Regions from separate parts of the Pseudonocardia sp. ZF1 genome, predicted to be linked through region 3. Evidence: predicted binding sites of a transcription regulator. Region 3 holds the regulator's gene; each other region holds the start of a gene.
The links. Region 3 encodes LexA, which represses DNA repair genes until DNA is damaged. Its sites were predicted from a motif close to CGAACACGTGTTCG; they were not measured.
Positions count from the first base shown of each region.

Region 1: ZF1_RS18580 (CoA transferase subunit A) is a predicted target of LexA. The motif match lies at 2,403-2,416, and genes of this name have one in related genera.
Region 2: ZF1_RS15820 (intein-containing Rv2578c family radical SAM protein) is a predicted target of LexA. The motif match lies at 4,957-4,970, and genes of this name have one in related genera.

Region 1 is NZ_JAJNBY010000001.1:3,858,085-3,867,550, forward strand. It holds gene ZF1_RS18565 (lyase family protein) at 1-390, opposite strand, end outside; gene ZF1_RS18570 (HAD hydrolase-like protein) at 466-1,116, shown strand; gene ZF1_RS18575 (MOSC domain-containing protein) at 1,261-2,157, shown strand; gene ZF1_RS18580 (CoA transferase subunit A) at 2,460-3,203, shown strand; gene ZF1_RS18585 (3-oxoacid CoA-transferase subunit B) at 3,206-3,832, shown strand; gene ZF1_RS18590 (cytochrome P450 family protein) at 3,920-5,128, opposite strand; gene ZF1_RS18595 (NAD(P)/FAD-dependent oxidoreductase) at 5,164-6,294, opposite strand; gene ZF1_RS18600 (hypothetical protein) at 6,548-6,757, shown strand; gene ZF1_RS18605 (4'-phosphopantetheinyl transferase family protein) at 6,881-7,588, shown strand; gene ZF1_RS18610 (DNA polymerase IV) at 7,596-9,056, shown strand; gene ZF1_RS18615 (hypothetical protein) at 9,076-9,444, opposite strand.
Region 2 is NZ_JAJNBY010000001.1:3,258,589-3,268,054, reverse strand. It holds gene ZF1_RS15845 (IclR family transcriptional regulator domain-containing protein) at 1-421, shown strand, start outside; gene ZF1_RS15840 (CaiB/BaiF CoA transferase family protein) at 496-1,647, shown strand; gene ZF1_RS15835 (citryl-CoA lyase) at 1,644-2,441, shown strand; gene ZF1_RS15830 (dioxygenase family protein) at 2,438-3,307, shown strand; gene ZF1_RS15825 (YibE/F family protein) at 3,323-4,870, opposite strand; gene ZF1_RS15820 (intein-containing Rv2578c family radical SAM protein) at 4,980-6,980, shown strand; gene aspS (aspartate--tRNA ligase) at 7,039-8,832, shown strand; gene ZF1_RS15810 (DUF389 domain-containing protein) at 8,869-9,466, shown strand, end outside.
Region 3 is NZ_JAJNBY010000001.1:4,106,750-4,116,215, forward strand. It holds gene ZF1_RS19735 (vitamin B12-dependent ribonucleotide reductase) at 1-2,305, opposite strand, end outside; gene nrdR (transcriptional regulator NrdR) at 2,400-2,891, opposite strand; gene ZF1_RS19745 (hypothetical protein) at 3,411-4,070, opposite strand; gene ZF1_RS19750 (hypothetical protein) at 4,234-4,464, opposite strand; gene lexA (transcriptional repressor LexA) at 4,694-5,452, shown strand; gene ZF1_RS19760 (hypothetical protein) at 5,481-6,545, opposite strand; gene hflX (GTPase HflX) at 6,581-8,071, opposite strand; gene dapF (diaminopimelate epimerase) at 8,126-8,995, opposite strand; gene miaA (tRNA (adenosine(37)-N6)-dimethylallyltransferase MiaA) at 8,992-9,466, opposite strand, start outside.

The sequences.
Region 1 (9,466 bases), 250 kb from region 3:
GAGGTCGGCGACGACGCGGTGCCCGGCCCGTCGGGTGAGCAGCATCAGCGCGGTGTCCATGACGTCCTGGCTGGTGGCGCCCGGGTGCACCGCGCGCTCGGCGCCGGGCTGGATCCGCGCCGCGGCCGCCTTGAGCCGCTTGACCAGCGGGATCACCGGGTTGCCGCCCTCGACCGACTCGGCGGCCAGCGCGTGCGGGTCGACGCCCGCGACGGCGGCGACGGCGCGTTCCACCGCGTCGGCGTCGTGCTCGGTGACCGCGCCCTGCTCGGCGGCGACCGCCGACAGCGCCAGTTCGACCTCCAGCAGGGCGGCGATCCACGCGCCGTCGTCGAGCAGACCGTCGACCCGGTCGGTGCCGGACAGCGGCCCGAGCAGTGTGTTCGCCATGCGTACAAGTGTACGACCTGCGACCGTTCAGGGAGAAGGGACGGCCGGGTCTCCCGGGAGGCAGAATGACCCGACGTGCTGACCCACATCCTGCTCGACCTCGACGGCACCCTCGTCGACTCCGCCCCCGGCATCCTCGGCTCGATGCGCCGCGCGATCGACGAGGTGGGCCTGGACGTCCCCGAGTCCGCGCTCGGCACGCACCTGCTCGGCCCGCCGCTCTACCGCAGCCTGCCCCCGATCCTCGGCGACGAGGGCACCGCCGCCGTGCTGCCGGTGTACCGGCGCCTCTACGGCGACGAGGACGGCTGCCTGGACTGCACGCCCTACCCCGGCGTCGCGGAGCTGCTGCGTGCCCTGTCCGCGGCCGGCGTGACGATGGCCCTGGCCACCAGCAAGGGCGAGACCTCGGCCCGCAAGATCCTCGCCCACCACGGCTGGACCGACCTGTTCACCGAGATCGTCGGTGACACCCGCGCCGCGGACCGGCCGACCAAGGGCGCCGTCGTCGCCGAGGCGCTGCGCCGGCTCGGGTCCCCCGCGGGCGCGGACGAGCCGCTGATGGTCGGCGACCGGCTGCACGACGTCGAGGGCGCCGCCGAGCACGGCCTCCGTTGTGCCGGAGCGGGCTGGGGCTACGCCGAGCCGGGCGAGCTGGAGGCCGCGGGCGCCACGACGGTGTACGCCACCGCCGACGAGCTGCGGGCGGCACTGCTCGGCCGCTGAGCTGCGACGTCCGGGTGAACCGGGCGCCGGAGGCCGCGCATCTGCGGCCGCCGACCGGAGCCGCGTCCTCAGCTGAGGACCGCTCCCGCGGGCCCGTCCGTTCGGGCCGTGCACGTCGAACGGACGGGCCGATATACACCGGACATGACGGTCGCCGCGCTCTACCGCTATCCGGTCAAGTCGATGCTCGGGGAGTCCCTGACCCGGGCCACCATCACCGAACGGGGGCTGCTCGGCGACCGCGCCTACGCGGTGCTCGACAACGGGACCGGCATCATCGCCAGCGCCAAGGTGCCCAAGCGCTGGCTGGGCCTGCTGAGCTTCTCCGCGCGGTTCGTGGCCGAGCCGGTCGTCGGGGAGCCCACCCCGCCGGTGGAGATCACCTTCCCGGACGGCTCGGTGCTGCGCAGCGACGACGAGGGCCTCGACACCGCGCTCTCCGCGGCGCTGGGCCGCGACGTCTCGCTGATCTCGGTCCCGCCGGAGGGGAGCTACTTCGAGGAGCTGTGGCCCGACATCGAGGGCCTCACCCCGCAGCAGCTCGCGCCGCGGAAGCTCATCGAGGACACGACGACCCGGCACGAAGACTCCGGCGAGGTCATCAGCCGGTTCGACATCTCCGCGTTCGGGGCGCCGGGCACGTTCTTCGACCTGTCGTCGCTGCACGTGCTCACCGAGTCGACGCTGGACCGGCTCCGGGAGCTGAACCCGGACGCGACCTTCGACCCGCTCCGCTACCGCCCCAACATCGTGCTGCGCGACGAGGGGACGGGCTTCGTCGAGAACGACTGGCCCGGCAGCACCAGCGCCCTGGGCGACGACGCCCGGATCACGTTCTCCTTCGCCACCATGCGCTGTGTCATGACCACGCTCCCCCAGGGCGACCTGTCCGACGACCCGGACACCCTGCGGACGATCGCGAAGAACAACCGCATCGAGATCCCGCAGGTCGGCGGGGTCTGGGCGTGCGCCGGGGTCTACGCCGAGGTCGCCGCAGGCGGGGAGATCGCCGTCGGGGACCCGCACACCGCCCCCGCCTGACCCACGCCGCGCCCGCCCCGCCGACGGTGCGCCGCGACGGCGGCGGTCGCCGAGATGCAGCTCAGCGGGGTGCGGGGCACCCTCGGGCCCGCTGAGCTGCATCTCGACACCGTGAGAGGGCACCCCCGCCCCTGGAACGTCACCGGGATGCAGTTCAGAGCTCCCGGTCGGCCTCTCGGACACCCCCGAGCTGCACCTCGGCGCGCGGAGGGTGGGTCCCGACCCGTCGGACGGTGTTCGCAGGGCGAACGCTTGTGCGTCTGTCGTACACCGCGTACCCTCGCCGGCGACGGAGGTGCGTGATGGACAAGGTGGTGGCATCCGCCGCGGACGCGGTCGCCGACATCGGCGACGGGGCGTCGCTCGCGGTCGGCGGGTTCGGCATGTCCGGGGTTCCGACGGTGCTGATCGCGGCACTGCTGGAGCAGGGCGCGACGGACCTGGAGACGATCTCGAACAACCTGGGCGTCGACGGCTTCGGCCTCGGCACCCTGCTCGCCGCCGGGCGCATCCGGCGGACGATCGGCTCCTACGTCGGCAACAACAAGGAGTTCGCCCGCCAGTACCTGGCCGGTGAGCTGGAGCTGGAGCTGACCCCGCAGGGCACGCTCGCCGAGCGGCTGCGGGCCGGCGGCGCGGGCATCCCGGCGTTCTACACCCCGGCCGGGGTCGGGACGCTGGTCGCCGAGGGCGGGCTGCCCTGGCGCTACGCGTCCGACGGCTCGGTCGCCGTCGAGTCCCCGGCGAAGGAGACCCGCGAGTTCGACGGCGTGACCTACGTCCTCGAGCGCGCCCTCACCCCGGACTTCGCGCTGGTCCACGCCTGGAAGGGCGACCGGCACGGAAACCTGGTGTTCCGGCGCGCGGCGCGCAACTTCAACCCGGACTGCGCCGCGGCCGGGCGGACCACGATCGCCCAGGTCGAGCACCTGGTCGAGCCCGGGGAGATCGACCCCGACGCGGTGCACACCCCCGGCATCCACGTGCACCGCGTGCTGCACGTCCCCGGCGTCGAGAAGCCGGTCGAGTTCAGGACGGTGCGTTGACCATGGCCCTCAACCGTGACGAGATGGCCGCCCGGGTCGCGGCCGAGCTGCCCGACGGCGCGTACGTCAACCTCGGCATCGGCATGCCGACCCTGGTGCCCGGACACATCCCCGAGGGCCGGACGGTCGTCCTGCACTCGGAGAACGGGATCCTCGGCGTCGGCCCCTACCCCACCGACGAGGAGGTCGACGCCGACCTCATCAACGCCGGCAAGGAGACCGTCACCGTCGCCGACGGCGCCGCCTTCTTCGGCTCCGCGGAGAGCTTCGGCCAGATCCGGGCCGGGAAGCTCGACGTCGCCGTCCTAGGCGGGATGGAGGTCGCCGCGAACGGCGACCTCGCGAACTGGGCGATCCCCGGCAAGATGATCAAGGGGATGGGCGGGGCGATGGACCTCGTCCACGGCGCGCGCTCGGTGATCGTGATGATGGACCACGTCTCCAAGGACGGGTCCCCCAAGATCGTCGAGCGGTGCTCGCTGCCGATCACCGGCCTGGGCTGCGTCACGAAGATCGTCACCGACCTGGCGGTCATCGACGTGACGCCGGACGGGCTCGAGCTGGTCGAGACCGCGCCCGGAGTCGGCGCCGACGAGGTGCGGGAGAAGACCGGCGCCCCGCTGCGCTGACACCGCCCGCTGCGCCGACGGCCGCCCCGCCGGTCCGACACCGCCCGCCGGGCGCACCCCCCTCGGTCGCGCCCGACGACGGCACCCTCAGGCGGGCTCGCCCGGCGTGACCGGCAGCCGGGACAGGCCCCGGACCAGCGTCGACTCGCGGTACACGAGCTCGGACGGGCCGACGGCCAGCGCCAGGTCCGGCCGCTGGGCGATGAGCTTGCCGATGGCCACCCGCCCCTCGGTGCGGGCGAGCTGGGCGCCCAGACAGAAGTGGATGCCGTGGCCGAAGAACACCCCCGACGACGAGTCCCGGGTGATGTCGAGCCGCTCCGGGTCCTCCAGCCACTCCGGGTCCCGGTTCGCCGCGGCGAGGCCGAGCATGACGGTCGACCCGGCCGGGATGGTCACCCCGGAGTACTCGACGTCCTCGCTGGCGAACCGCATCGGGGCGTTGGAGACCGGGGACTCGAAGCGCAGGAACTCCTCCACCGCCGAGGTGATCAGCGACGGGTCGGCCTGCAGCCGGGCGCGCTGCTCGGGGTGGGTCAGCAGGGCGAGCACGCCGTTGCCGATCAGGTTGACCGTGGTCTCGTGCCCGGCGATGAGCAGCAGCGTCGCCATCGCGACGAGCTCCTCGGACGAGAGGCGGTCGCCGTCGGCGTCGCTGACCGCGAGCAGGCCGGACAGCAGGGCGTCGTCGGGCTCGGTGCGCTTGCGTTCGATCAGCTCGGCGAGGTAGCCGTTCAGGCTGCCCATCGCGGCGAACTTCTCCTCCTGCGGGGAGTCGTCGACCATCACCGACGACCACGCCGAGAACATGTCGCGGTCCTCGGCGGGCACCCCCAGCAGCTCGCAGATGACCAGCACCGGGACGAGGAACGCGTACTGGCGCATGAGGTCGACGGGGCCCTCGGCGGGCAGCGCGTCGAGCAGCTCCTGGGTGATCTCCTCGACCCGGGGCTGCAGGTCGTTCATCCGCCGCACGGTGAACGAGCGACCGACGAGCTTGCGCAGCCGGGTGTGGTCCGGCGGGTCCATCAGGATCATCATCGGGATCGGCGCGGCCGGCTGGCCCTCGCGCTGGTCGGCGGGGAGCGTCCAGCGCCAGTCCTTGCTCAGCCGCGGGTCGACGAACGCCGCACGGACGTCGGCGTAGCGGCTGATCAGCCACGCCTTCCCGTCCGGCAGCGCGAGCTCGCGCACCGGCTCCTCGGTGCGCAGGGCCGCGTAGGCGGGGTGCGGGTCGGTCCAGAAGTCGCCCGAGAACAGGTCGTGCGTCTCGGTGCCGGTGGTGGTCAGCGCCATGGGGACCATGGTGCCAGCCATGGGTAAGCGTCCGCTTACATCAGCCGTGTGACCGAGCACACAGCCGGGTCGAGCTCGACGTCGGCCGGGGCCGGGTGGCCCAGGACGACCGACGCGGCCAGCGCCGCGAGTGCCGGGGCGGACTCGATGCCCGACCCGCCCTGCCCCGCGACGAAGAAGAACCCCGGGTGCTCCGGTCGCGCGCCCAGCACCGGGGCGCGGTCGGGGGCGAAGGTCCGCAGCCCCGCCCACGCGGTCCGGACCGACCGCAGCCCGAGCGTGGTCGCCGAGCCCACCCGGTCCAGGGCGAGGGCGACGTCGAGCTCGTCGGGCCGCGCGTCGCCCGGCGCGGCCGGGGTCTCGTCGGCCGGGGAGACCAGCACGACGTCCGCCTCGGCCTTGAGGTACCAGCGCTCGGCCGCGTCGGCGATCATCGGCAGGACGGCACCGTCGACGGTGAGCACCGACGGGTCGCCGACCGGGCAGGCGGCGATCGTGCGCCGGTACGGGGTCAGCCCGGCGCCGGGTACGCCGGCCAGCGCCGCCACCGCGTCGGCCCAGGCCCCGGCCGCGTCGACGACCACTCCCGCCCGCACCCGGTGCCCGCCGGTCGTCGTCGCGCTCCAGCCGGAGCCGTCCCGGTCCAGCGCGGCCACCCGGGCGCCGCGCAGCACGGTGCCACCGCGGGCGCGCAGCCCGCGCCGGTAGCCGTCGTGCAGGGCCGCGGTGTCGACGTCGCAGGCACCGGCGGTCCACGCGGCCGCACGCGGGGCGCGGCGCAGCACCGGCGCGCGGCGCCACGCCTGCGCGGGGTCCAGGGCGACCGGGGCGCCGGGCTCGCCGTGCTGCTCGCGCAGCGTCGTGGCGAGGCGGTCGGCGGCCTGCTCGTCGTCGGCGAGGTGCAGGACCGGGCGCGGGGACAGCAGCGGCGGCGTGCCGAGCTGCTCGGGCAGCGCGGCGAACCGCGGCCCGGAGGCGTCGATCAGCGCGCGGAACGGGCCGGAACCGTGACCGGGGATGTAGGTGGCGGCCGAGCGGGCGGTGGCGTGGACCGGCAGGTCCTGCTCGGCCTCGGTCAGCACGACGCGGGCGTGCGCGGCCAGCTCCCACGCGACCGACACCCCGGCGATGCCGCCGCCGACCACCAGCACGTCCGCCGTCTCCATGCCCGCGACGATAGGTCGGCGGCCCCGGGGAAAACCGGTGGCCCCGGCCCGGGCGGTCGTCGTAGCGTCGCCGCCATGCTCATCCGGTTCCTCTGAGTGGCCCGCGGAGTCGACCTCCGCGCTCCGCCGCTGGCCCGTGACGTCCACCGGGCCCGGAACCGTCGCCGCCCTCGTGCGGCCCTTCCGGCGTCCCCGCGCGTCACCGGCCCTCCGCACCCGGTCCGAGTCCGACCCGATGCTCCGAGGAGGTCGTATGCCCACGACCCGACACACCCCTGTCCCCACCGCCGACACCGGTCCCGCCGGGGCGCCCACCCCCGCCAACCGCGCCGAGCGTCGCGCGGCGAGGCGCGGCCGGTCCGGCGCCCCGGGCGGCCCGCCGGCACCGCGCACGGCGGGGCCGGCCCCGCAGGCCCGCCCGGCCCACGTCCGCACGGACTTCGCCGCCCGCCGCAGCGGCTGAGGGCACGGGCACGATCACCGATCGGGCACCGGGGACGTCGGCGGGCGACCCTCCGCGTGCCCGATCCGTGATCACTCCCGGCGGTGCGGCCCGGCGCGGGGGCGACGTGGAAGGCTGGACGCCGTGACCGTCACCGTCTGGTGGGCCGCCCCGGCCGATCCCGGCGACCGCGCCGACCTCGTCGCGCTGCTGGACGCCCATGAACGCGAGCGGCTCCTCGCACTGCGCAGGCACGAGGACCGCGCCCGCTACCTCGCCGCGCACGCCCTGGCCCGGCTCGTGCTCGCCGAGCGGCTCGACACCGACCCCGCCGCGCTCGTCCTGGACCGGACCTGTCGCTGCGGGGAGCCGCACGGCAAGCCGCGCCTGGCCGGGCGCGGCGACGACCCCGGCTTCTCGCTGACCCACTCCGGCGCGCTGGTCGGCGTCGCGGTCGGGACCGGCCCGGTCGGCGTCGACGTCGAGGCGCACCGCCCGCTGTCCGGCCTCGACGGCCTCGTCCGGCACGCCCTCTCCCCCGCCGAGCTCGCCGCGGGCACGCCCGACGGCACCGGGTTCCTGGTCACCTGGACCCGCAAGGAGGCGCTGCTCAAGGCCACCGGCGAGGGCCTGTCGAGCCCGATGGACGCGATCACGCTGTCCCCGCCGCACGCCCCGGCCCGGGTGCTGGACTGGACCGGCACCGGCGGGAGCTGGTGGGTGGCCGACGTCGCCACCGGCCTCGACGACCACCCGGGCGCCGTCGCCGGGGCGGGACCGGTGGCCCCGGTCGTCACCGTCGCCGACGGCGACGCGGTCCTGTCGGTGCGCCGGGGCACGATGCACGGGTGATGGTGAGGTGACCGCGGCGGCCGACCGCTGGGTGCTGCATCTCGACATGGACGCGTTCTTCGCCTCCGTCGAGCAGCTGACCCGGCCCACCCTGGCCGACCGGCCGGTCCTGGTCGGCGGCGCGGGACCGCGCGGCGTCGTCGCGGGGGCGAGCTACCAGGCGCGGGTGTTCGGGGCCCGCTCGGCGATGCCGATGGGGCAGGCGCGGCGGCGCTGCCCGCACGCGACCGTCCTGCCGCCCCGGTTCTCGCTGTACAAGGCGCTGTCCGAGGAGGTCATGGCCGTCCTCGGCGAGTTCTCCCCGGTGCTCGAGCCGGTGTCGGTCGACGAGGCGTTCGTGGAGCCGCCCGACCTCGTGGGGGCCTCCCCGGACCGGGTGCGGGAGTGGGGCACCCGGCTGCGCGGCGCGGTGCGCGAGCGCACCGGGCTGCCCGCCTCGGTGGGTGCCGGGTCGGGCAAGCAGGTCGCGAAGATCGCCTCCGAGCTGGCCAAGCCGGACGGGTTGCGGGTGATCGCCCACGCCGAGCAGGCCGCCGTGCTCGACCCGCTCCCGGTGCGGTCGCTGTGGGGCATCGGGCCGGTCTCCGGCGAGGCGCTGCGGAAGATCGGGATCGAGACGATCGGACAGCTCGCCGCGATGGACGCCCGCGAGGTCGCCGGGGTGCTGGGCGGTGCCGTCGGGTCCGAGCTGCACCGCCTGGCCCGCGGTGTCGACGACCGTCCGGTCGCCCCGCGCGGCGCGGCCAAGCAGATCAGCGCGGAGACGACGTTCGACGCCGACCTGACCGCGATGAGCGCGGTGCACACCGCGGTGGAGTCGATCTGCGTCGCCGTGCACCGGCGCCTGGTCGCCGACGGCCGGACCGCCCGCACCGTCACGGTGAAGGCGCGGACCGGGGACTTCACCACCCACACCCGGTCCGAGACGACCCCCTTCGGGACCCGGGACCTGGCGACCCTGGTCGCGGTGGCCCGGCGGCTGGCCGAGGGCGCCGTCGGCGAGGGCGGGGTGCGGCTGCTGGGGGTGTCGGTGTCCGGCTTCGGCGACGAGCCGCCACTGGCGCTGTTCGACGCGGTGCCGTCGGAGAGCGGGTGGACGACGGCCCCGGCCCCCGACGCCCCGCCCGCGGCCACCCGCCCGGCCGCCGCGGCGGGGGTGACCGTGCTCGACGCAGCTCCGGAGAACGACGCGGCCACCGGGCCCGGCGCGATCGAGGAGTCCGGCGACGCGCCCGGCCCGCTCCGCCCGGACCGGCCCGACCGCGAACCCGACCCGGACCGGCCCTGGCGCGCCGGCGACGACGTCGCCCACCCCGAGCACGGCCACGGCTGGGTCCAGGGCGCCGGGCACGGGCGGGTCACCGTGCGGTTCGAGACCGCGCTCACCGGCCCCGGCCGCACCCGCACGCTCGACGCCGCCGACCCGGACCTCACCCGGGCCGACCCGCTGGGCAGCTGGCGGGGCTGAGCCCGGGCCCCGGGTGGGTTCAGCCGATCAGCGGGCTGCGGTGCGGCGGTGCGACGCGGCTGCCCTCGGCGATCCGGACGCGCAGCGTGGGAGCGGTGCGGGCCAGACCGTCGAGGACGGCGCCGAGCGCGGCGTCGCCCGCGGGGTCGCCCCCGACCAGCAGCACCGCGGCATCGGCGGGCCCGGCGGCGGCCCAGGCCCCGATCCGGGCGACGGCGTCGCGCGGTGTGACCGGCTCGACCCGCCACGCCTCGGCGTAGAACAGGGCGGTCGACTCGGCCTGCGGGAAGGCGAAGACCGTCCCGGCCTCGGCCAGCAGGTCGTGCGCCCCCGTGCGGGACGCGTCGCCGGACGGATCGGTACCGAGCACCACCAGGTCGTGGCTCATCGCATGTCCTCCTCGAGGGTCC
Region 2 (9,466 bases), 850 kb from region 3:
GGTGCAGATCGGGACGCGGTTCCCGGCCGCGTCGACGTCGCTGGGGAAGGTGCAGCTCGCCGCGCTGGCCCCCGGGGAGCTGGAACGGGTGCTGGCCGAGCCGTCGCGCTCCGGGCTGACCCCGCGGCACGCCCCGGCGCCCGCCGAGCGCGACGCCGAGCTGCGCGAGGTCCGAGCCCGCGGCTGGGCGCTGACCGACGAGCAGCTCGCCCCGGGCATCCGCTCGGTCGCCGCCCCGCTGCGCGACGGCGAGGGCCGGGTCGTCGCCGGGGTCAACGTCAACTGCCACGCCGCGGAGACCTCGCTGGAGACCCTGCTCGAACACCATCTGCCGCTGCTGCTGCAGGCCGCGGGCGACATCAGCGCCGACTTCGCCCGGCTCGCCTCCGCGCCGCACGTGACGGTGTCGGCCACGGCTTGACCGCCGCCCGCGCCCGGGGCCACGATCGTCTGGCGGACACTCGTCCGCACAGCGATCACTTCGGAGGGACCCCGATGGCGGAACCCGGAACCGGCGGGCCGCTCGACGGCGTACTCGTCGCCGACTTCTCCCGGATCCTGGCCGGGCCGTACGCGACGATGCTGCTGGCGGACATGGGCGCCGACGTCGTCAAGGTCGAGGGACCGGCGGGCGACGACACCCGCACCTGGACCCCGCCCGAGCGCGACGGCGAGGCCACCTACTACCTCGGCATCAACCGGGGGAAGCGGTCGATCGCGCTCGACCTGCGCGACCCCGGCGACCTCGCCGCGGCCCGCGAGCTCGCCCGCCGCGCCGACGTCGTCATCGAGAACCTGCGGCCCGGCGGGATGGCCCGCTTCGGGCTGGACCACGCCTCCGTCGCCGCCGACAACCCCGGTGTCGTCTACGCCTCGATCTCCGGGTTCGGCTCCGGCGCGGGCGCGCACGTCCCCGGCTACGACCTCATGGTGCAGGCGATGTCCGGGCTGATGAGCCTCACCGGCGACCCGGACGGGCCGCCGTACCGGGCCGGGATCTCGGTGTTCGACGTGATGGCGGGCAACCACGCCGCGATCGGCGTCCTCGCCGCGCTGCGCCACCGCGACCGCACCGGCGCCGGTCAGCACGTCGAGGTCAACCTGCTGTCCTCCGCGCTGACCGGCCTGGTCAACCACAGCTCCGCCTGGGTCGCCGGCGGGACGGTGCCCTACCGGATGGGCAACGCCCACCCCTCGGTCTTCCCCTACGAGCCGATGCCCACCGCCGACGACGACCTCATCGTCGCCGCCGGCAACGACGCCCAGTTCCGCAAGCTCTGCGGCGTGCTCGAGGTGCCCGGCCTCGCCGACGACCCCCGCTTCGCCCGCAACGCCGACCGCACGGTCAACCGGGAGGAGCTGCGCCCGCTGCTGGTCGAGCGGCTGGCGACCCGGGGGGCCGTCGAGTGGTTCGAGCTGCTCACCGCCGCCGGCGTGCCGGCCGGGCCGATCCAGACCATCGACGGCGGGTTCGCGATGGCCGAGCGCTTCGGGCTCGATCCCGTCGTCACGGTCGGGGAGGGGGACCGCGCGGTGCCCACCACCCGGCACCCGGTCCGGTTCTCCGCCACCCCGGCCGTCTACCGGCTCCCTCCGCCGCGGCTCGACGAGCACGGCGCCGACCTGCGGAAGTGGCTCGACTCATGACCTACCCCACCGCTCTGGGCGCCTCGTCGAAGGACGCCATCACCCTGCTCGGCCACGACCTCGCCGACGACGTCATGGGGAAGGTCGGGTTCGGCGAGCTCGCGTTCTGGCTCGCCACCCAGCGTCGCCCCACCCCCGGTGAGACCCGCGTGTTCGAGGCCGTCCTCGCCGCGCTGGCCGACCACGGGTTCACCCCGACCGCGATCGTCACCCGGCTCACCCACCTGTCCGCGCCGGACTCGGTGCAGGGCGCACTCGCCGCCGGGCTGCTCGGGGGCGGGTCGCGCTTCCTCGGCGTGACCGAGGACTGCGGCCGGTTCCTGCACGACCACCTGCCCGCCGAGCGCCCCACCACCGACGACGGCTGGGACGCCGTCGCCCTCGACGTCGTCACCGCGCAGCGGGCGGCGAAGCGGTTCGTGCCGGGCCTGGGCCACCACGTCCACAAGGACGGCGACCCCCGCACCCCGCGGGTGTTCGCGATCGCCGCCGAGGAGGGTCTGCTCGGCGACCACCTGAGCCTGTTCGCCGCGATCGGCCGGGTGCACCCGCAGGTGCTCGGCCGCACCCTGCCGCTCAACGGCGCCGGCGTCTGCGGCGCCGCGCTCGCCGACCTCGGCCTGCCGCTCGAGCTGCTGCGCGGCTTCGCCCTGCTCGCCCGCACCGCGGGCCTGATCGGCCAGCTCGCCGAGGAGCTGCGCCATCCCGTCGCCAACGACATCTTCCTGTCCGTGGACCTGCACAACCGGTCCGTCGACCCCGACCCGTACCAGCCCGAGGGAGACCTGCGATGACGCAGCCCACCACCGTCACCGAGGACACGATCACCGACGCCGCCGTCGCGCGCTGGGCGACCGCGCACGACCCGCGCACCGCCGAGCTGATGACCGCCCTGGTGCGCCACCTGCACGACTTCGCCCGCGAGACCCGTCTCACCGAGGACGAGTGGATGGCCGCGGTGCGCTGGCTGACGGCCACCGGGCAGATCTCCGACGACAAGCGCGAGGAGTTCATCCTCGCCTCCGACGTGCTCGGGCTGTCCATGCTCGTCGTCCAGCAGAACCACCGGCTCGACCCGGCCGCCACCCCGGCGACGGTGCTGGGCCCGTTCCACATCGACGGATCCCCGGAGAAGGCCTCCGGCGAGGACATGTCCGACGGGCTGCCCGGCGACCCGCTGTTCGTGCACGGCAGCGTCCGCGCGCTCGACGGCACCCCGGTGACCGGCGCGGTCCTCGACGTCTGGCAGTCCGACGCCGACGGCACCTACGAGGCCCAGCTCGACGTCGACGAGGCCCGGCTGCGCGCGAAGTACACCACCGGCGACGACGGCGGCTACTGCCTGCGCACCATCGCCCCGCTCGGCTACGCCATCCCGATGGACGGCCCCGTCGGCGACCTCGTCTCGCGGACCGACATCAGCCCGATGCGGCCCGCGCACATCCACTTCCTGCTGGCCGTACCCGGCTACGAGCCGCTGATCACCCACCTGTTCCGGGAGGGCACCGAGTTCCTCGACTCCGACGTCGTGTTCGGGGTCAAGCGCGAGCTCGTCGTCGGCTTCACCCGCCGCGAGCCCGGCCCCACGCCGGACGGCGGGCACAGCGAGGTGCCCTGGTACGAGGCCCGCTACGACTTCGTGCTCCAGCCCGCCGGGTAGGTCGCCGGGCCGGACTCAGCGCCGGCCGACGACGAGTGCGGCCAGCCCGGTCGTCACCGGGACGGCGGCGACCAGCCCGATGCTGCCCACCAGGGTCCGCACGATCTCGGTCGCCACGTCCTGGCTGGTGAGCACCTGGGTCACGCCGCCCGCCGCCACCGTGAACAGCAGCAGCAGCGGGAGCGCGGCGCCGGCGTAGGCCAGCACGAGGGTGTTCACCGCGGACGCGACGTGGTCGCGCCCGATCCGCATCCCGGCCGCGAACAGCTCGCGCACACCCAGCCCGGGGTTCGCCGCGCCCAGCTCCCACACCGCGGAGGCCTGGGTGACGGTGACGTCGTCGAGCGCCCCGAGTGCGCCGATCACCAGTCCGGCTAGCACCAGGCCGCGCGGGTCGATCGGCACCCCGGGGCCGAGCGTGCCGATCAGGGTGGCGGTGGTGTCGTCGAGCCCGGTGAGCCGCGAGGTGACGGTGAACAGGTAGCCCAGCACCCCGATCAGGGCGAGCGAGGCCAGCGTGCCGAGCACCGCGCAGGAGGTCCGCGCGGTGAACCCGTGGGTCAGGTACAGCACCACGAACATGATCAGGCAGGCGCCGGTGACGGCGACCGCGAGCGGGGAGCCGCCGGACAGGATCGCCGGCAGCACGAACCACAGGAGGATCACGAAGCTCAGCGCCAGGCTGACCAGTGCCGCGAACCCGCGCAGCCGCCCGAGCACCACGACGGCCAGCGCGAACGCCGCCGCCAGCCACCCCAGCGGAGCGCCGCGCTGGAAGTCCACGAGCTGGTAGGAGCCCGCGTCGTCGGGGTTCGCGCCCGACCAGGACAGCGTGACCGGGTCGCCCACCGCGAACCGCGGCGTCGACGGCTCGTTCGGTACCAGCTGCACCAGGTCCCGCCCGGCGCGCGGCCCGTCGGACAGCGCGACCGTCACCCCGGTGCAGCGACGGTCCCCGGCGCCGGGGGAGCAGTCCGCGACCTGCACCGCGGTGACGGTCCCGTGCACCTGCTGGGTGGGTGGGATCTCCGGGACCGGGGTCGCACCCGGCCACAGCAGGGCCACCCCGGCGAGCGTCGCGAGCACGCACGGCACGAGCAGCGCGACCAGCAGTCTGCGCACCCGTCGCCCGGCCGGGGACGCGGCGCCGTGCCCGTGTCCGTGCTCGTGTCCCGGCGTGTGTCCCGGCCCGTGTCCCCGGCCGGCTGCGGGCGGGGCCGCCGGGCCGGGTGTGGCGCCGAGGTCGGCCTGGCCGGGGCAGTCGCCCCAGCCGCCCGGGTGCCCGGGGTGGGGGATGGGACCGGTCTCGTCGCCGTCGGCGGGGTCAGCCGCCGCGCCGCGCGCCGGTGCGGGCCCGGGGCGGTCCTCCACGGGGGCCGGACGCCGCGGGGCCGGAGCGTGGCGGGCCCGGTGCCGCGCCGGTTCGCCACCCGGGAGCCGGTGCCCGCCCGAGGCGCCCGGGGGCCGGTCCTCGGCGCGCCGCCGCCCACCCGTCCGCGGGGCGGCGGGCCGCCCGCCGTCGGGGGCGGACGGGTCGCGCGGGACGGGCGGGGGCGGGGGCACGTCCGCATCCTTGCAAACGATCTTCGACCTGCGGGGTGCCGTTCGCCCGGACGCGACCGCCCGGCGACGACCGGTTGTCCGACGTTCGAACTTGTGTTCGACTGACCCGGTGCGATGGGACGGACAGCAGGTCGGGGCGGACGGTGTTGGGAACGCGACGGCGCTGCCGGGGATGCGGGGGTTGCTGCGCTCGGTGCGCACGCCGGGGTTCGCGGACACGGTGTTCCACGAGGTCGAGGCGCGCTCGGTGCTGAACCGGGTGCCGTCCTCGTCACCGGTGCCGTTCGGCTGGACGGTCAACCCCTACCGCGGCTGCTCGCACGCGTGCACCTACTGCCTCGTCCCGGAGACCCCGGTACTCACCGCCGACGGCCGGTCGCGGCCGATCGGGGAGCTGCGCCCGGGCGACGAGGTGGTCGGCACCGTCACCGACGGCGGCGGTCGGCGCCGCTTCGTCCGCACCCCGGTGCTCGCGCGCTGGTCGACGCGGCGCCGCGCCCAGGAGGTGACCCTCGACGACGGCACGCAGCTCGTCACCTCCGCCGAGCACCGCTTCCTCACCACCTCCGGCTGGGCGCACGTACGACCGGGGCGCTGCCGGGCCTCCGCGTACCGGCCGCACCTGAGCCCGGGGACGGCGCTGGTCGGGCCCGGTGCGGCCGCGGTCCCGGGCGGGGCCCGGCCCGACGGATACGCCGAGGGCTGGCTGTGCGGGCTGGTCCGGGCCGACGCGGTGCGCGGCCGGGTGCGGGCCGAGCCGTTCCCGACCGGCTGGGTCGAGCTGGAGGCGCTCGCCCGCGCCCACCACCTGCTGACCGCACGGCCGGAGCCCGTGGCCGCCGGGATGATCGCGGCGCCCGCCCCGTCGCCGGCGGCCTGGCCGCAGCGGCCCGCCCGCGGCTGGACGGCCGGGTTCGTCGGCGGGATCGTCGACGCCTGCGGTGAGGTCTCCGCCGGGGTGCTGCGGATCGTGCCCGGCGACGAGGAGCTCACCCGGGCCTGTGTCGACGCGCTGCGCCGGCTCGGGTTCCGCGTGGCCTCCGAGCCGTCGGCCCGGCCCGGGGTGCGGGCGCTGCGGGTGCTGGGCGGGGTCGCCGAGCAGCTGCGGCTGGTCGCGGTGACCGACCCGGCCGTGGCCCGGGTGCGCGACGTCGGCGGCGCCCGCGTCGAGGAGCCGCCGGGGGGAGCGCCGCGGGTCGTGGCGGTCCGCGACACCGGCACCCTCCGCCCGATGGTCGACATCACCACCGGCACGGGGGACTTCGTCGCCGCCGGGGTGGTCAGCCACAACTGCTTCGCCCGCAACACCCACACCTACCTCGACCTCGACGCGGGCGCGGACTTCGACTCCCAGATCGTGGTCAAGGTGAACGTGGCACGGGTGCTGGAGCGGGAGCTGGCCCGGCCGTCGTGGCGGCGCGAGCACGTCGCGATGGGTACCAACACCGACCCCTACCAGCGGGCGGAGGGCCGCTACCGGCTGATGCCCGGGGTGATCACCGCGCTGGCCCGCTCCGGCACGCCGTTCTCCATCCTGACCAAGGGCACCGTGCTGGGCCGGGACCTGCCGCAGCTCGCGGCCGCGAACGCCGACGTCCGCGTCGGCACCGGGGTGTCGATCGCGCTGCTGGACCGGGAGCTGCAGTCGCACCTGGAGCCGGGCACCCCCGGTCCGCGCGCCCGCCTCGACCTCGTCCGCCGGATCACCGACGCCGGCCTGCCCTGCGGGGTCATGGTGGCCCCGGTGCTGCCGTGGCTGACCGACTCCACCGAGGCCCTCGACGCCCTGCTGGCGGAGATCGCCGCCGCCGGGGCGAGCCGGGCCACGGTGCTCGCGCTGCACCTGCGTCCCGGGACCCGGGAGTGGTTCCTGGCCTGGCTGGGGCGCACCCACCCCGCGCTGCTGCCGCGCTACGAGCGGCTCTACCGCGGCGGGGCGTACGCCACCCGGGACTACCGCGGGGCCCTGGCCCGGCGGGTCGTCCCGCTGCTGGCCCGGCACGGCCTGGACCGGCCCGAGCCGAACCCGCGCGACCCGGGGTGGACCCGGCAGCCGGTCGCGTCGCCGCGGGCTGCGGAGCCCGGGGACGGGCAGCTGAGCCTGCTGTGAGAACCCGCCGGAAACCTGGTGGCAGACGGCCCGGGGGATGCCGATAGCCTTGACCGCCGTGATGCGAACCCACCCCGTCGGCACGCTGCGTGCCGAGAACGCCGGCCAGACCGTGACCCTCGCCGGATGGGTGGCCCGCCGCCGCGATCACGGCGGAGTGATCTTCATCGACCTGCGGGACCGCTCCGGATCGGCCCAGGTCGTGTTCCGCGAGGGCGAGATGGCCGAGCGGGCCCACCGGCTGCGCTCCGAGTTCTGCATCCAGGTCGTCGGCGAGGTCGTCCGCCGGCCCGCGGGCAACGAGAACTCCGACCTGCCGACCGGCGACATCGAGGTCACGGTCACCGAGCTGACCGTCCTGTCGGAGTCGGCGCCGCTGCCGTTCCCGATCGACGAGCACACCGGCGTCGGCGAGGAGATCCGGCTCTCCCACCGCTACCTCGACCTGCGTCGTTCCGGGCCCGCCGCGGCGATGAAGCTGCGCAGCGACGTGAACAAGGCCGCCCGCGACGTGCTGGCCGCGGAGGACTTCATCGAGGTCGAGACGCCGACCCTGACCCGGTCCACCCCCGAGGGCGCGCGCGACTTCGTCGTCCCGGCGCGGTTGCGCCCCGGTTCCTGGTACGCGCTGCCGCAGAGCCCGCAGCTGTTCAAGCAGCTGCTCATGGTCGGCGGGCTGGAGCGGTACTACCAGATCGCGCGCTGCTACCGCGACGAGGACTTCCGCGCCGACCGCCAGCCGGAGTTCACCCAGCTCGACATCGAGATGAGCTTCGTCGAGCAGGACGACGTCATCGCACTCGCCGAGAAGGTCCTCACCGCGCTGTGGCGCCTCGTCGGGTACGAGATCGAGACCCCGATCCGCCGGATGCCCTACGCCGAGGCGATGGCCCGCTACGGCTCGGACAAGCCAGACCTGCGCTTCGACATCGAGCTCACCGAGCTCACGTCGTACTTCGCGGGCACCGGGTTCCGGGTCTTCCAGAACCCCTACGTCGGCGCCGTCGTCATGCCGGGCGGGGCGTCGCAGCCCCGCAAGGTGCTCGACGGCTGGCAGGAGTGGGCCAAGCAGCGCGGCGCCCGCGGCCTGGCCTACGTCCTGATCGGTGAGGACGGGCAGGTCGACGAGCGCGGCCCCGTGGTCAAGAACCTGTCCGAGGCCGAGCGGTCCGGCCTGGCCGAGGCCGTCGGCGCGAACCCCGGCGACTGCATCTTCTTCGCCGCCGGCAAGCCCACCGAGGCCCGCGCGCTGCTGGGCGCGGCCCGTGGCGAGATCGCCCGGCGGACCGGTGCGATCGACTCCTCGGCCTGGTCGTTCGTCTGGATCGTCGACGCGCCGCTGTTCGAGTCGGCCGCCGACACCGACGACGTCGCCGTCGGCGGCGGTGCGTGGACCGCGCTGCACCACGCGTTCACCTCCCCGACCCCGGAGTGGATCGACTCCTTCGAGAAGGACCCGGGCAACGCCCTGGCCTACGCCTACGACATCGTCTGCAACGGCAACGAGATCGGCGGCGGCTCGATCCGTATCCACTCGGCCGACGTGCAGAAGCGGGTCTTCGAGATCATGGGCCTGTCCGCGGAGGAGGCCCAGGAGAAGTTCGGCTTCCTGCTCGACGCCTTCTCGTTCGGCCCGCCGCCGCACGGCGGGATCGCGTTCGGCTGGGACCGGATCACCGCGCTGCTCGCCGACGTCGACTCGATCCGCGAGGTCATCGCGTTCCCGAAGACCGGCGGCGGGTTCGACCCGCTGACCCAGGCACCCGCGCCGATCACCGCGGCCCAGCGCAAGGAGGCGGGCGTGGACGCGAAGCCCGAGCGCGCCCCGGAGAAGCCCGGCCCGGCCGCCTAGGTCGAGGTCCGCAGCGTCCTCGACGCCGAACCCGGGGTGGCCCACCTGGTGGTCCACCCCGGGGTGGCGGTGCACCCGGCCGGTGACCTGGTCGAGGCCGATGTCGCCCGGGAGTGCGCCGACGACCTGCTGGGCCGGCTCGCCGACCTCGGCGTCGACCACGACGGCGGCATCACCCTCGAACAGCTCGACACGGTGCTGTCCGACCGGGCCGACGCCGCCGAGGAGGCCGCGCCGGGGGACGGGGCCGACGCCGTCGTCTGGGACGAGCTGATCCAGCGCACCGGCGAGGAGTCGCGGCTGTCCGCGACGTTCCTGACCTTCCTCACCATCGCCTGCCTGCTCGCCGCCGTCGGCGCGGTCACCGACTCGCCGGTCACCGTGGTCGGGGCGATGGTGCTGGGCCCGGAGTTCGGCCCGATGGCGGCGATGGCGATCGGGCTGGTGCTGCGCCGCCGCGACCTGGTCTCGCGCGGTGCGCTCGCGGTCGCCGCCGCCTACGCCTCGGTCGCGGTGATCGAGGGACGCTGGAGCGAGGCGGCCCAGTCGGTGCTGCAGCTGGGGGTCAACCTGGTGGGCGCCATCGGTGCGGCGGCCGCGGTGCTGGTGCTCGCCCGTCGCGGATCGCGTCGTC
Region 3 (9,466 bases):
GGTAGCTGCCGGCGGTGAGGTAGCCCTCGGCGCCACCGACGGTGAACGACACGGTCTCGCTGGGCCGCTTCTTCGGCAGCCGCTTGCGGACCGGCCGCTGCTCGACGACGACGTGCTTCTCCGGCTCGGCGTCGGCCTTCTTGTCGCCGCCCTTGCCTGCGGACAGCGGCTGGCCGACCTTGCAGTTGTCGCGGTAGATCGCCAGGGCCTTGAGGCCGAGGCGCCACCCCTCGAGGTAGATCCGCTCGACGTCCTCGACGCTCGCCCGCTCGGGCATGTTGACCGTCTTGGAGATGGCACCGGACAGGAACGGCTGCGCGGCGGCCATCATGCGGACGTGGCCCATCGGGGCGATCGTCCGGTCGCCCATGGCGCAGTCGAACACCTCGTAGTGCTCGGGCTTCATGCCCGGGGCGTCGACCACGTGGCCGTGCTCGGCGACGTACTCGACGATCGCCTCGGCCTGCTCGGCCTGGTAGCCGAGGTTGTCCAGGGCGCGGCGCACCGACTGGTTGACGATCTGCATGGAGCCGCCGCCGACCAGCTTCTTGAACTTGACCAGCGCCAGGTCCGGCTCGATGCCGGTCGTGTCGCAGTCCATCATCAGGCCGATCGTGCCGGTCGGGGCCAGCACCGACGCCTGCGCGTTGCGCCAGCCGTTGACCTGCCCGATGTCCTGGCACTGCTTCCAGACCTCGGTGGCGAGCTTCTGCACCGGGGTGCTGGAGGCGAAGGTGCGGATGCGGTCGTTCTCCGCGGCGTGCTTGCGGATGACGCGCTGGTGGGACTCGGCGTTGCGGGCGTAGCCCTCGTACGGGCCGACGACGCCGGCGAGCTCGGCGGAGCGCTTGTACGCGGCACCGGTCATCAGCGAGGTGATGGACCCGGCGAGCGCGCGGCCGCCCTCGGAGTCGTAGGCGTGGCCGGTCGCCATGAGCAGCGCGCCGAGGTTGGCGTAGCCGATGCCCAGCTGGCGGAACTTCCGGGTGGTGTCGGCGATCGGCTCGGTCGGGAAGTCCGCGAAGCAGATCGAGATGTCCATCGCGGTGATGATCAGCTCGACGGCCTTGGCGAAGGTCTCGGCGTCGAACCGGTCGTCGGAGTCGAGGAACTTCAGCAGGTTCAGCGACGCCAGGTTGCAGCTGGAGTTGTCCAGGTGCATGTACTCCGAGCACGGGTTCGACGCGCTGATGCGGCCGGACTCCGGGGTGGTGTGCCAGTCGTTGATCGTGCCGTCGTACTGGATGCCGGGGTCGGCGCAGTTCCAGGCCGCCTCGGCGATGCCGCGGAACAGCGTGCGGGCGTCGACGCGCTCGATGACCTCACCGGTCATGCGGGCACGCAGACCGAAGTCGGTGCCCCCCTCGACGGCGCGCATGAACTCGTCGGTGACGCGGACGGAGTTGTTGGCGTTCTGGTACTGCACCGAGGTGATGTCGGAGCCGCCCAGGTCCATGTCGAAGCCGGCGTCGCGCAGGACGCGGACCTTGGCCTCCTCCTTGGCCTTGGTCTCGACGAACTCCTCGATGTCGGGGTGGTCGACGTCGAGGACGACCATCTTCGCCGCGCGCCGCGTGGCGCCGCCGGACTTGATGGTGCCCGCGGAGGCGTCGGCACCGCGCATGAACGAGACCGGGCCCGAGGCGGTGCCGCCGGAGGACAGCAGCTCCTTCGACGAGCGGATGCGCGAGAGGTTCAGGCCGGCACCGGAGCCGCCCTTGAAGATCAGGCCCTCCTCGCGGTACCAGTTCAGGATCGACTCCATCGTGTCGTCGACCGAGAGGATGAAGCAGGCGCTGACCTGCTGCGGGCTGGCGGTCCCGACGTTGAACCACACCGGCGAGTTGAAGCTGAACACCTGGTGGATCAGCATCCAGGTCAGCTCGTGGTCGAAGATCTCGGCGTCGCCGTCGGTGGCGAAGTAGCCGTGCTCGAGACCGGCCCGCTTGTAGGTGCCGACGACCCGCTCGACGAGCTGCTTGAGGCTGGACTCGCGGGTGTCCGAGCCCACCGCGCCGCGGAAGTACTTGCTGGTGACGATGTTGGTGGCGTTGACCGACCAGCTGCGCGGGAACTCGACGCCGCGCTGCTCGAAGTTGACGGTGCCGTCGCGCCAGTTCGTCATGACGACGTCGCGGCGCTCCCACTCCACCTCCTCGTAGGGGTGGACCCCTTCGGTGGTGAAGACACGCTGCACGGTCAGGCCGGGCGCGCGCTTGGCGCCGGTCTTCCCGCGGCCACGCGACGGCTTGGCCGCCGCGCTCTCACCGGTGTCTGTCGTCGGGCCCCCGACGGTCTCGGTCATGAACTGCCTCCGCACATCCGACGCTTCTCCGCCCGCACGCTGGGGTGCGCGGACGGCTCTCTTCCCGGTACGACCGGCGACGACGACGCGCCGCTCAGCCGTCCGGGTGGTGACCGGCCTCGTCGTCGGCTGCTTCCCCGGCAGCCGCCGAACGCAGGTCGGCGATCTCCTTCTCGAAGTCCTCGATGGAGGAGAAGGACCGATAGACACTCGCGAACCGCAGGTACGCGACCTCGTCGAGCTCACGCAGCGGCCCGAGGATCGCCAGCCCGACCTCGTGGCTGGGGAGCTCCGCCGCCCCGCGCGCCCGCACCGTCTCCTCGACCCGGTGGGCGAGCTGTTGCAGGTCGTCCTCGTCGACCGGCCGGCCCTGGCACGCCCGCCGAACCCCGCCGACGACCTTCTGCCGACTGAAGGGCTCGGTCACCCCGCTGCGCTTGACGACGGCGAGCACGGCCTCCTCGACCGTGGTGAACCGTCGTCCGCACGAGGTGCAGGACCGGCGCCGGCGGGTGCAGGTCCCGTCGTCGGCGGTCCGGGAGTCGATCACGCGGGAGTCCGGGTGTCGGCAGAACGGGCAGCGCATGGACGCTCACACCCCTCTTCCGTGACGTTCCGGAAACTCTCCGCGGCGATCCGTCCCCCCAACCAGTGGCGGAACGACACCAATGTAACCCCTACATCTAGGGGTACGCCATCCCGGGCCCGGTGCCACGCCGAGCTTCGCCCGATCGGGAACCGAGCCTCGCACACCACGTTCCGCGACCGGTCCGTCGCCGACGATGATGGAGCGGGGCATCAGCGCTGGTGGCGCCGAGGAACGTCGCGGGCGGCGCCGTCCGTCGCGCCGGAGGGACCGCGACCGGCGGCCACCCGATGCGGGGACACGCCCTGCGGACGCGCCCGGCGGCACGTCGCCGACTCCTCCGGCGACATCCCGGCGACCATGTCCCGACACCCGCGCGCCACCCCGCGCACGCCGTCACCCGATGCGACGCCGACGCGGCGTCCGTCGCTCCGCACCGTCACCACCTCGGACCGCCCCGCAACGCACGGCCGTGCGAACCACGGGGTGCGGCGCCGCACTGCGCAGCGCCGGCCGACGTCAGCGCACGGCGCCGACCGACGGCACGGCGGCCGCGGGGGCGTTCCAGCCCGCCGCCGCGTCGCCCAGCAGCCCGAGCGCCACCACCGCGGTCGTCGCGCACAGCAGGGCCGCGACCCCGGTGAGGAACCGCTCCAGGCGCCCGCGGGCGCGGCTGCGGGCCGGACGCGGGCGCGCCGGGACCAGGCAGCGCCGGGACGGCGGACGGACGGTGCGCGGTGCCGGCACGGCCACCGACCGAGGACGGGGCGGCGCCGCGGCCGGCGCGGGCCGCGTCAGCGTCGCCGTCGCCCTCGGGGCCGGGTCCGCGGTGGTGCAGCGGGGCGTCCGGACCGCGGGGTTCGGACCGCCGGCGGGACCGGACACCGGGACACCGGCCCCGGGGGCGCCGGACACCGGAACGCGCCGGGAACGGGCGGCGGGATGGCGGGCCACCGACTCGGTCAGTGCGCGCTCGCGCGCCCCGTGGGCCGCCCACCGGTGGGCCGCGCGCGCGGCGGCCGACGAGCCGGCACCGGCCGCACCGGCGAGACCGTCGGCGGCCCGCACCCGCTCCCGGGCGGCGCGCCGGGCGCGCGAGGTGGGGGTGCCGGGCGCCGGGGCGCCGGTCAGGCAGCCGACCGCGCCGTGATCGCGGATCCGCTCGTCGAGCTCTCGCATGGTTCCTCCTGCCGTCGGACCGCCCGTCCCCCGGGCGGTCTCGTCTCCCCCGCTCCCGACCGGCCCTTCCCCGAGCCCGGTCGAACGGGTGTACGAGCGGTGTAGCACCCGGCACCGACAACAACCGCGTTCCCGCAGATCGTCGCCCGTGCCGGGGACGTTCTCAGCGTGGTGCGCCGACCGCGGGCGGCCCGACCGGGCCGTGGGTGGCGACCGCGACGTCGGCGAGCACCCCGAGCGCGACGACCGCGGCCGCCGAGGCGAGCAGGACACCCGACGCGGCCACCGCACGGCGCACGACGCCCGGCACCCGGCCGGGCCGCACCCCGTCGGTCGCGGCGCACCCCGGGACCCGCCCGATGACCGTCACGTCCCCGATGACCGCCGCACCCACGATCGCCACCCCCGCTGCCGTTCCCGCTGCCGGTCGCCCCCGCGCGGCCGGACGGCGACGCGGACCGCGTTCGATCGAACCAGTGTTCGATCGAACGCGTGTGCGATGTTGTACCACCGCGGCCCGACGGAATCCACGACACGCCCCGGGCGACTTCGAACGCATGTTTGGCGAACGGGCCCGTGGCGGCTAGGGTCGTCGCCGTAAGTACCCCGAGGAGGCGAATGCGATGGCAGCGGACGACACCGGACACGGTGGTCCCGGCGTGACCGGCACCGCCGCGGACCGGGGATCCGCGAAGGTCCGGGAGTTCCCCGACCCCGCGGCCGACACCCGCGGCCTGACCCCGCGGCAGAAGAAGGTCCTGGCCGTCATCCGGGACTGGGTGGACCGGTACGGCTACCCGCCCAGCGTCCGCGAGATCGGTGACGCGGTGGGCCTCACGTCCACCTCGTCGGTGCACCACCAGCTCCGCACCCTGGAGCGCAAGGGCTTCCTCCGGCGCGACCCGAACCGCACCCGCGCGGTCGACGTCCGCAGCCCGGAGCAGATCGCCGGTACCGACGGGACGGACTCCGACACCGACACCGCCGACCTGCGTTCCGCGCGGCCGGCGCCGGCGTTCGTGCCGCTCATCGGCGACATCGCCGCCGGTGGCCCGATCCTGGCCGAGCAGGCCGTGCAGGACGTGTTCCCGCTGCCGCGCGAGATCGTCGGCGAGGGCACGCTGTTCCTGCTCAACGTCAAGGGTGACTCGATGGTCGACGCCGCGATCACCGACGGCGACTGGGTCGTCGTGCGCCAGCAGCCGGTGGCCGAGCAGGGCGAGGTCGTGGCCGCGATGATCGACGGCGAGGCGACTGTGAAGACGTTCCGCCGCAAGGACGGGCACATCTGGCTGATGCCCGCGAACGACGCCTACGACCCGATCCCGGGTGACGACGCGTCGATCCTGGGCCGCGTCGTGGCGGTCCTGCGCCGCCTCTGACCTCCTCGGACGGCGCCCGCTCCCGCGATCAGCGGGACCGGCGGCGCCGTCCGTGCAGGGACATCGCGACGGCGCCGGCGGCCAGCAGCGCCCCGAGCGCCGCGGCCCCGCCCGCGGCAGGCAGCCACGACGGGTACGTGCGGTACTCGGGCACCGCGGCGGGCTGAGGCACGACCGGTGCCTGCGGAACGGTCGCCGCGGACACCGCGCCCGGGACGACCGTGACCGCCGCCGCGGTCAGGCCCCTCGCCTCGCTCCCGGAGTGCAGCGCGCCCCGGCCGTCCGGGGCGATCGCCTCACCCTGCGCCTCCCCCGGCAACGGCACCGGCAGCGGTGCCCCGCCCAGGGCCGCGACCAGCGCGTCGGCGGTCGCCGGTCCGCCGGCGGGCAGCGGGAACACCCAGGCGTCGGTGTAGGTCCGCAGCACGACGGCGCGCCCGCCATCGGCCCCGGCCGGCGAGAGCCCGCCGCCGGTGACCGTGCGCGACCCGGCGGCCCCGAGCGGCCCGCCGCCGGTGCCGGACCAGGGCAGCACCACCTGTGCCACCCGGCGCAGCTCCACGGGGTCCCCGCCATCGCGCAGCGGCGCGGCGGGCCGGTACACCCCGGCGGCCCCGGTGGTCTTGTCGACCAGCAGGGGCACGCCGTCGTCGCCGACCAGCAGTGCCTCGACGTCGCGCGGACCGTCGGGGTGGACGAGGTCGTGCACCCGTGGCGGCCCGGCCGGGGGCAGCACGACGAGCCGGACCGACCCGCGCCGCGCCCCGTTGTCGCCGGTGTCGGCGAGCCACAGCTCCCCGCCCGGTCCGAGGCCGAGGTCCTCGACGTCGGTGACCGGGACGTCGGCCTGCCGGGTGCCGGTGACCGCACAGCCGGCCGGGTCCAGGGTGAACGCCCGCGCGGTCCCGCCGCCGTCGACGACGGCGTGGTAGCGCTGCGGGGCCGCGCCGGGCGGGCCCTCGGCGACCAGTCCGGACAGCTCCGCCAGCCGCGGGTCGTCGATCGAGCAGGCCGGGATCGCCCCGGGCGGCGGCGCGGCCGCACCCGTGAGCGCGCCGGTCAGGCAGAGGACCGCGGTCAGGCGGCGGGCCACGGTCCCGGGACCCGGCCGCCCGGCCGGTGGGACGCTCAGTGGCCCGCCGCCGTCGCCGGCAGGTCGGTGCCGGTCCCGGTCGGCAGGGCCGAGCCCGCCACCGCGAACGGCAGCACCGCGGTGCCCAGCTCGGGCTTCACCCGCGCCCGGATCCGGGTGCCGTCGGCGGTGTGTTCCTCGGCGAGGACCTCGCCGTCGTCGTGCAGCCGCGCGACCAGCGCACCCTCGGTGTAGGGCAGCAGGAGGTCGACCTCGTACTCCGGGCGCGGCAGTCGCTCGGCGATGCGCTCCCGGAGCCGGCTGATCCCGTCTCCGCTGTGCGCGGAGACGAACACCGCGTCCGGCTGGGCGTGCCGCAGCCGGGCCAGCGCGAGGTCACCGGCCGCGTCGGTCTTGTTGATCACGAGCAGCTCGGGCGGCATCGTGTCGCCCGCAGCCTCACCGACCTCGACGAGCACCTGGCGGACCGCGGCGATCTGGTCGTCGGGCAGCGGGTCGGACCCGTCGACGACGTGCACCAGCAGGTCGGCCCGGGCTGCCTCCTCCAGCGTGGAGCGGAACGCCTCGACGAGCTGGTGCGGCAGGTGCCGCACGAACCCGACGGTGTCGGTGAGGGTGTACTCGTGCCCGTCGGGCGTCTGCGCCTTGCGGGTGGTCGGGTCCAGCGTCGCGAACAGCGCGTCCTGCACCAGCACGCCGGCGTCGGTGAGCTGGTTGAGCAGGCTCGACTTGCCCGCGTTGGTGTAGCCGACGATCGCGACCGACGGGATCTCGTTGCGGCGACGGCTGCCGCGCTGGGTCTCGCGGACCTGGCGCATCGCCCCGATCTCGCGGCGCAGCTTCGACATGCGCGCGCGAATCCGGCGCCGATCCAGCTCGATCTTCGTCTCACCGGGGCCACGGCCACCGATACCGACACCGCCCGCGGCGCGGCCACCGACCTGCCGGGACAGCGCCTCACCCCAGCCGCGCAGCCGCGGCAGCAGGTAGGACAGCTGCGCGAGCTCGACCTGGGCCTTGCCGTCCCGGGAACGGGCGTGCTGGGCGAAGATGTCGAGGATCAGCGCGGTCCGGTCGATGACCTTGACCTTGAGCCGCTCCTCCAGCTGGCGGAGCTGGCCGGGTGACAGCTCGCCGTCGCAGATGACGGTGTCGGCGCCGGTGGCGCGGACGGTTCCGAGCAGTTCCTCGACCTTGCCGGAGCCGATGAACGTGGCCGGGTCCGGGCTGGAGCGGCGCTGGACCAGGCCGTCCATCACCTCGGAACCGGCGGTCTCGGCGAGGCGGGCCAGCTCGGTCATCGAGTTCTCGGCCTGCTCGGCCGTGCCCTCGGTCCAGACGCCGACGAGCACGACCCGCTCCAGCTGGAGCTTACGGTACTCGACCTCGGTGATGTCGGTGAGCTCGGTGGACAGCCCGTGGATCCGGCGCAACGACGTGCGCTCCTCCAGGTCGAGCTCGCCACCCGTCGGAACCGGGTTCGACGCGGAGGGGGTCACGGAGGGGTGCGTGTGGGCATCAGTCATCTCGACCCCATCCTCCCACGTCGCGGGGCCCGTGTCCGCCCGGATTCGCGACGCTCAGGCGGGCGCGTCCCACCACGCCCGGTCCAGCTCCCCGGACGCGAGCAGCACGGCCGGGCCGTGCAGCGTCGTGGGCCCGGTCCGGTCGTCGGTACCCGCCTCCACCGTCACCCGCAGCAGCCCGCCCGGGACGGTGACCTGCACGTCGCCGGCGGAGTGCCCGGCGTGCCGCAGCGCGGCGACGGCGGCGGCGACGGTCCCGGTGCCGCAGGAACGGGTCTCCCCCACGCCGCGCTCGTACACCCGCATCCGGATCCGGCCGCCGTCGGCGGGACCGTCCAGCGGGGTCAGGAACTCGACGTTCACCCCGTTCGGGAACAGCGCCGGGTCGAACGAGGGCGCGCGGGTCAGGTCGAGGGTGTCCGGGTCGGCCGCGGTGACGCAGGCCAGGTGCGGGTTGCCGACGTCGAGGGCGATGCCGTCGACACGCGCGTCGCCGCTGGTGGCGACCGACGCCGGGCCGACGCCGACCGTGCCGAGCCCGACCGAGACCCCGTCCGGCCCGACCGCGGTGTCGAGCACCCCGTTGCGGGTGCCGACCGGCCCGCCGGTGGCCCAGCCGCGCTCGTGCAGGTAGCGGGCGAACACGCGCAGGCCGTTGCCGCACATCTCGGCGAGCGAGCCGTCGGCGTTGCGGTAGTCCATGAACCACTCGACGCCGTCGGCGGGCTCACCGACGCCGGGCTCCCCGGCGAGCTTCGCCCAGCGCACGACCCGCAGCACCCCGTCCGCGCCGAGGCCGCGGCGGCGGTCGCACAGGGCGGCGACGCGCGCCGGGGTGAGGTCGAGCGCGGCGTCCGGGTCGGGCAGCACCACGAAGTCGTTCTGCGTGCCGTGCCCCTTGCTGAACGCGATGCCGCCGGTCATGCCACCAGCCTACGAGCGAGCACCGCGCGCGCCGAGGCCATCAGGTCCGGGTCGGCACCGTCGAGCCAGTGGATGCGGCGGTCGCGGCGGAACCAGGAGCGCTGGCGGCGCACGAACCGCCGGGTCGCCCGGACCGTCTCCTCCCGGACACCGGCGAGGTCGGGGTGGGCGGGGTCGCGGTCGAGGGCCTCGATCACCTGCCGGTAGCCCAGCGCGCGGGACGCCGTGCGGCCCTGCGCCAGCCCGTGGCGGAGCAGGGTGCGGGTCTCGTCGACCAGACCGTCGTCGAGCATCCGGTCCACCCGCAGCGCGACGCGCTCGTCGAGCTCGGCGACGTCGCGGTCCACGCCGAGCAGCACGGCGTCGTAGCGGGGGGTGCCCGCCCCGGGCAGCGTCGCCCGGAACGGCCGGCCGGTCAGCGCGATCACCTCGAGCGCGCGGACGATCCGCCGCCCGTTCGAGGGCAGCACC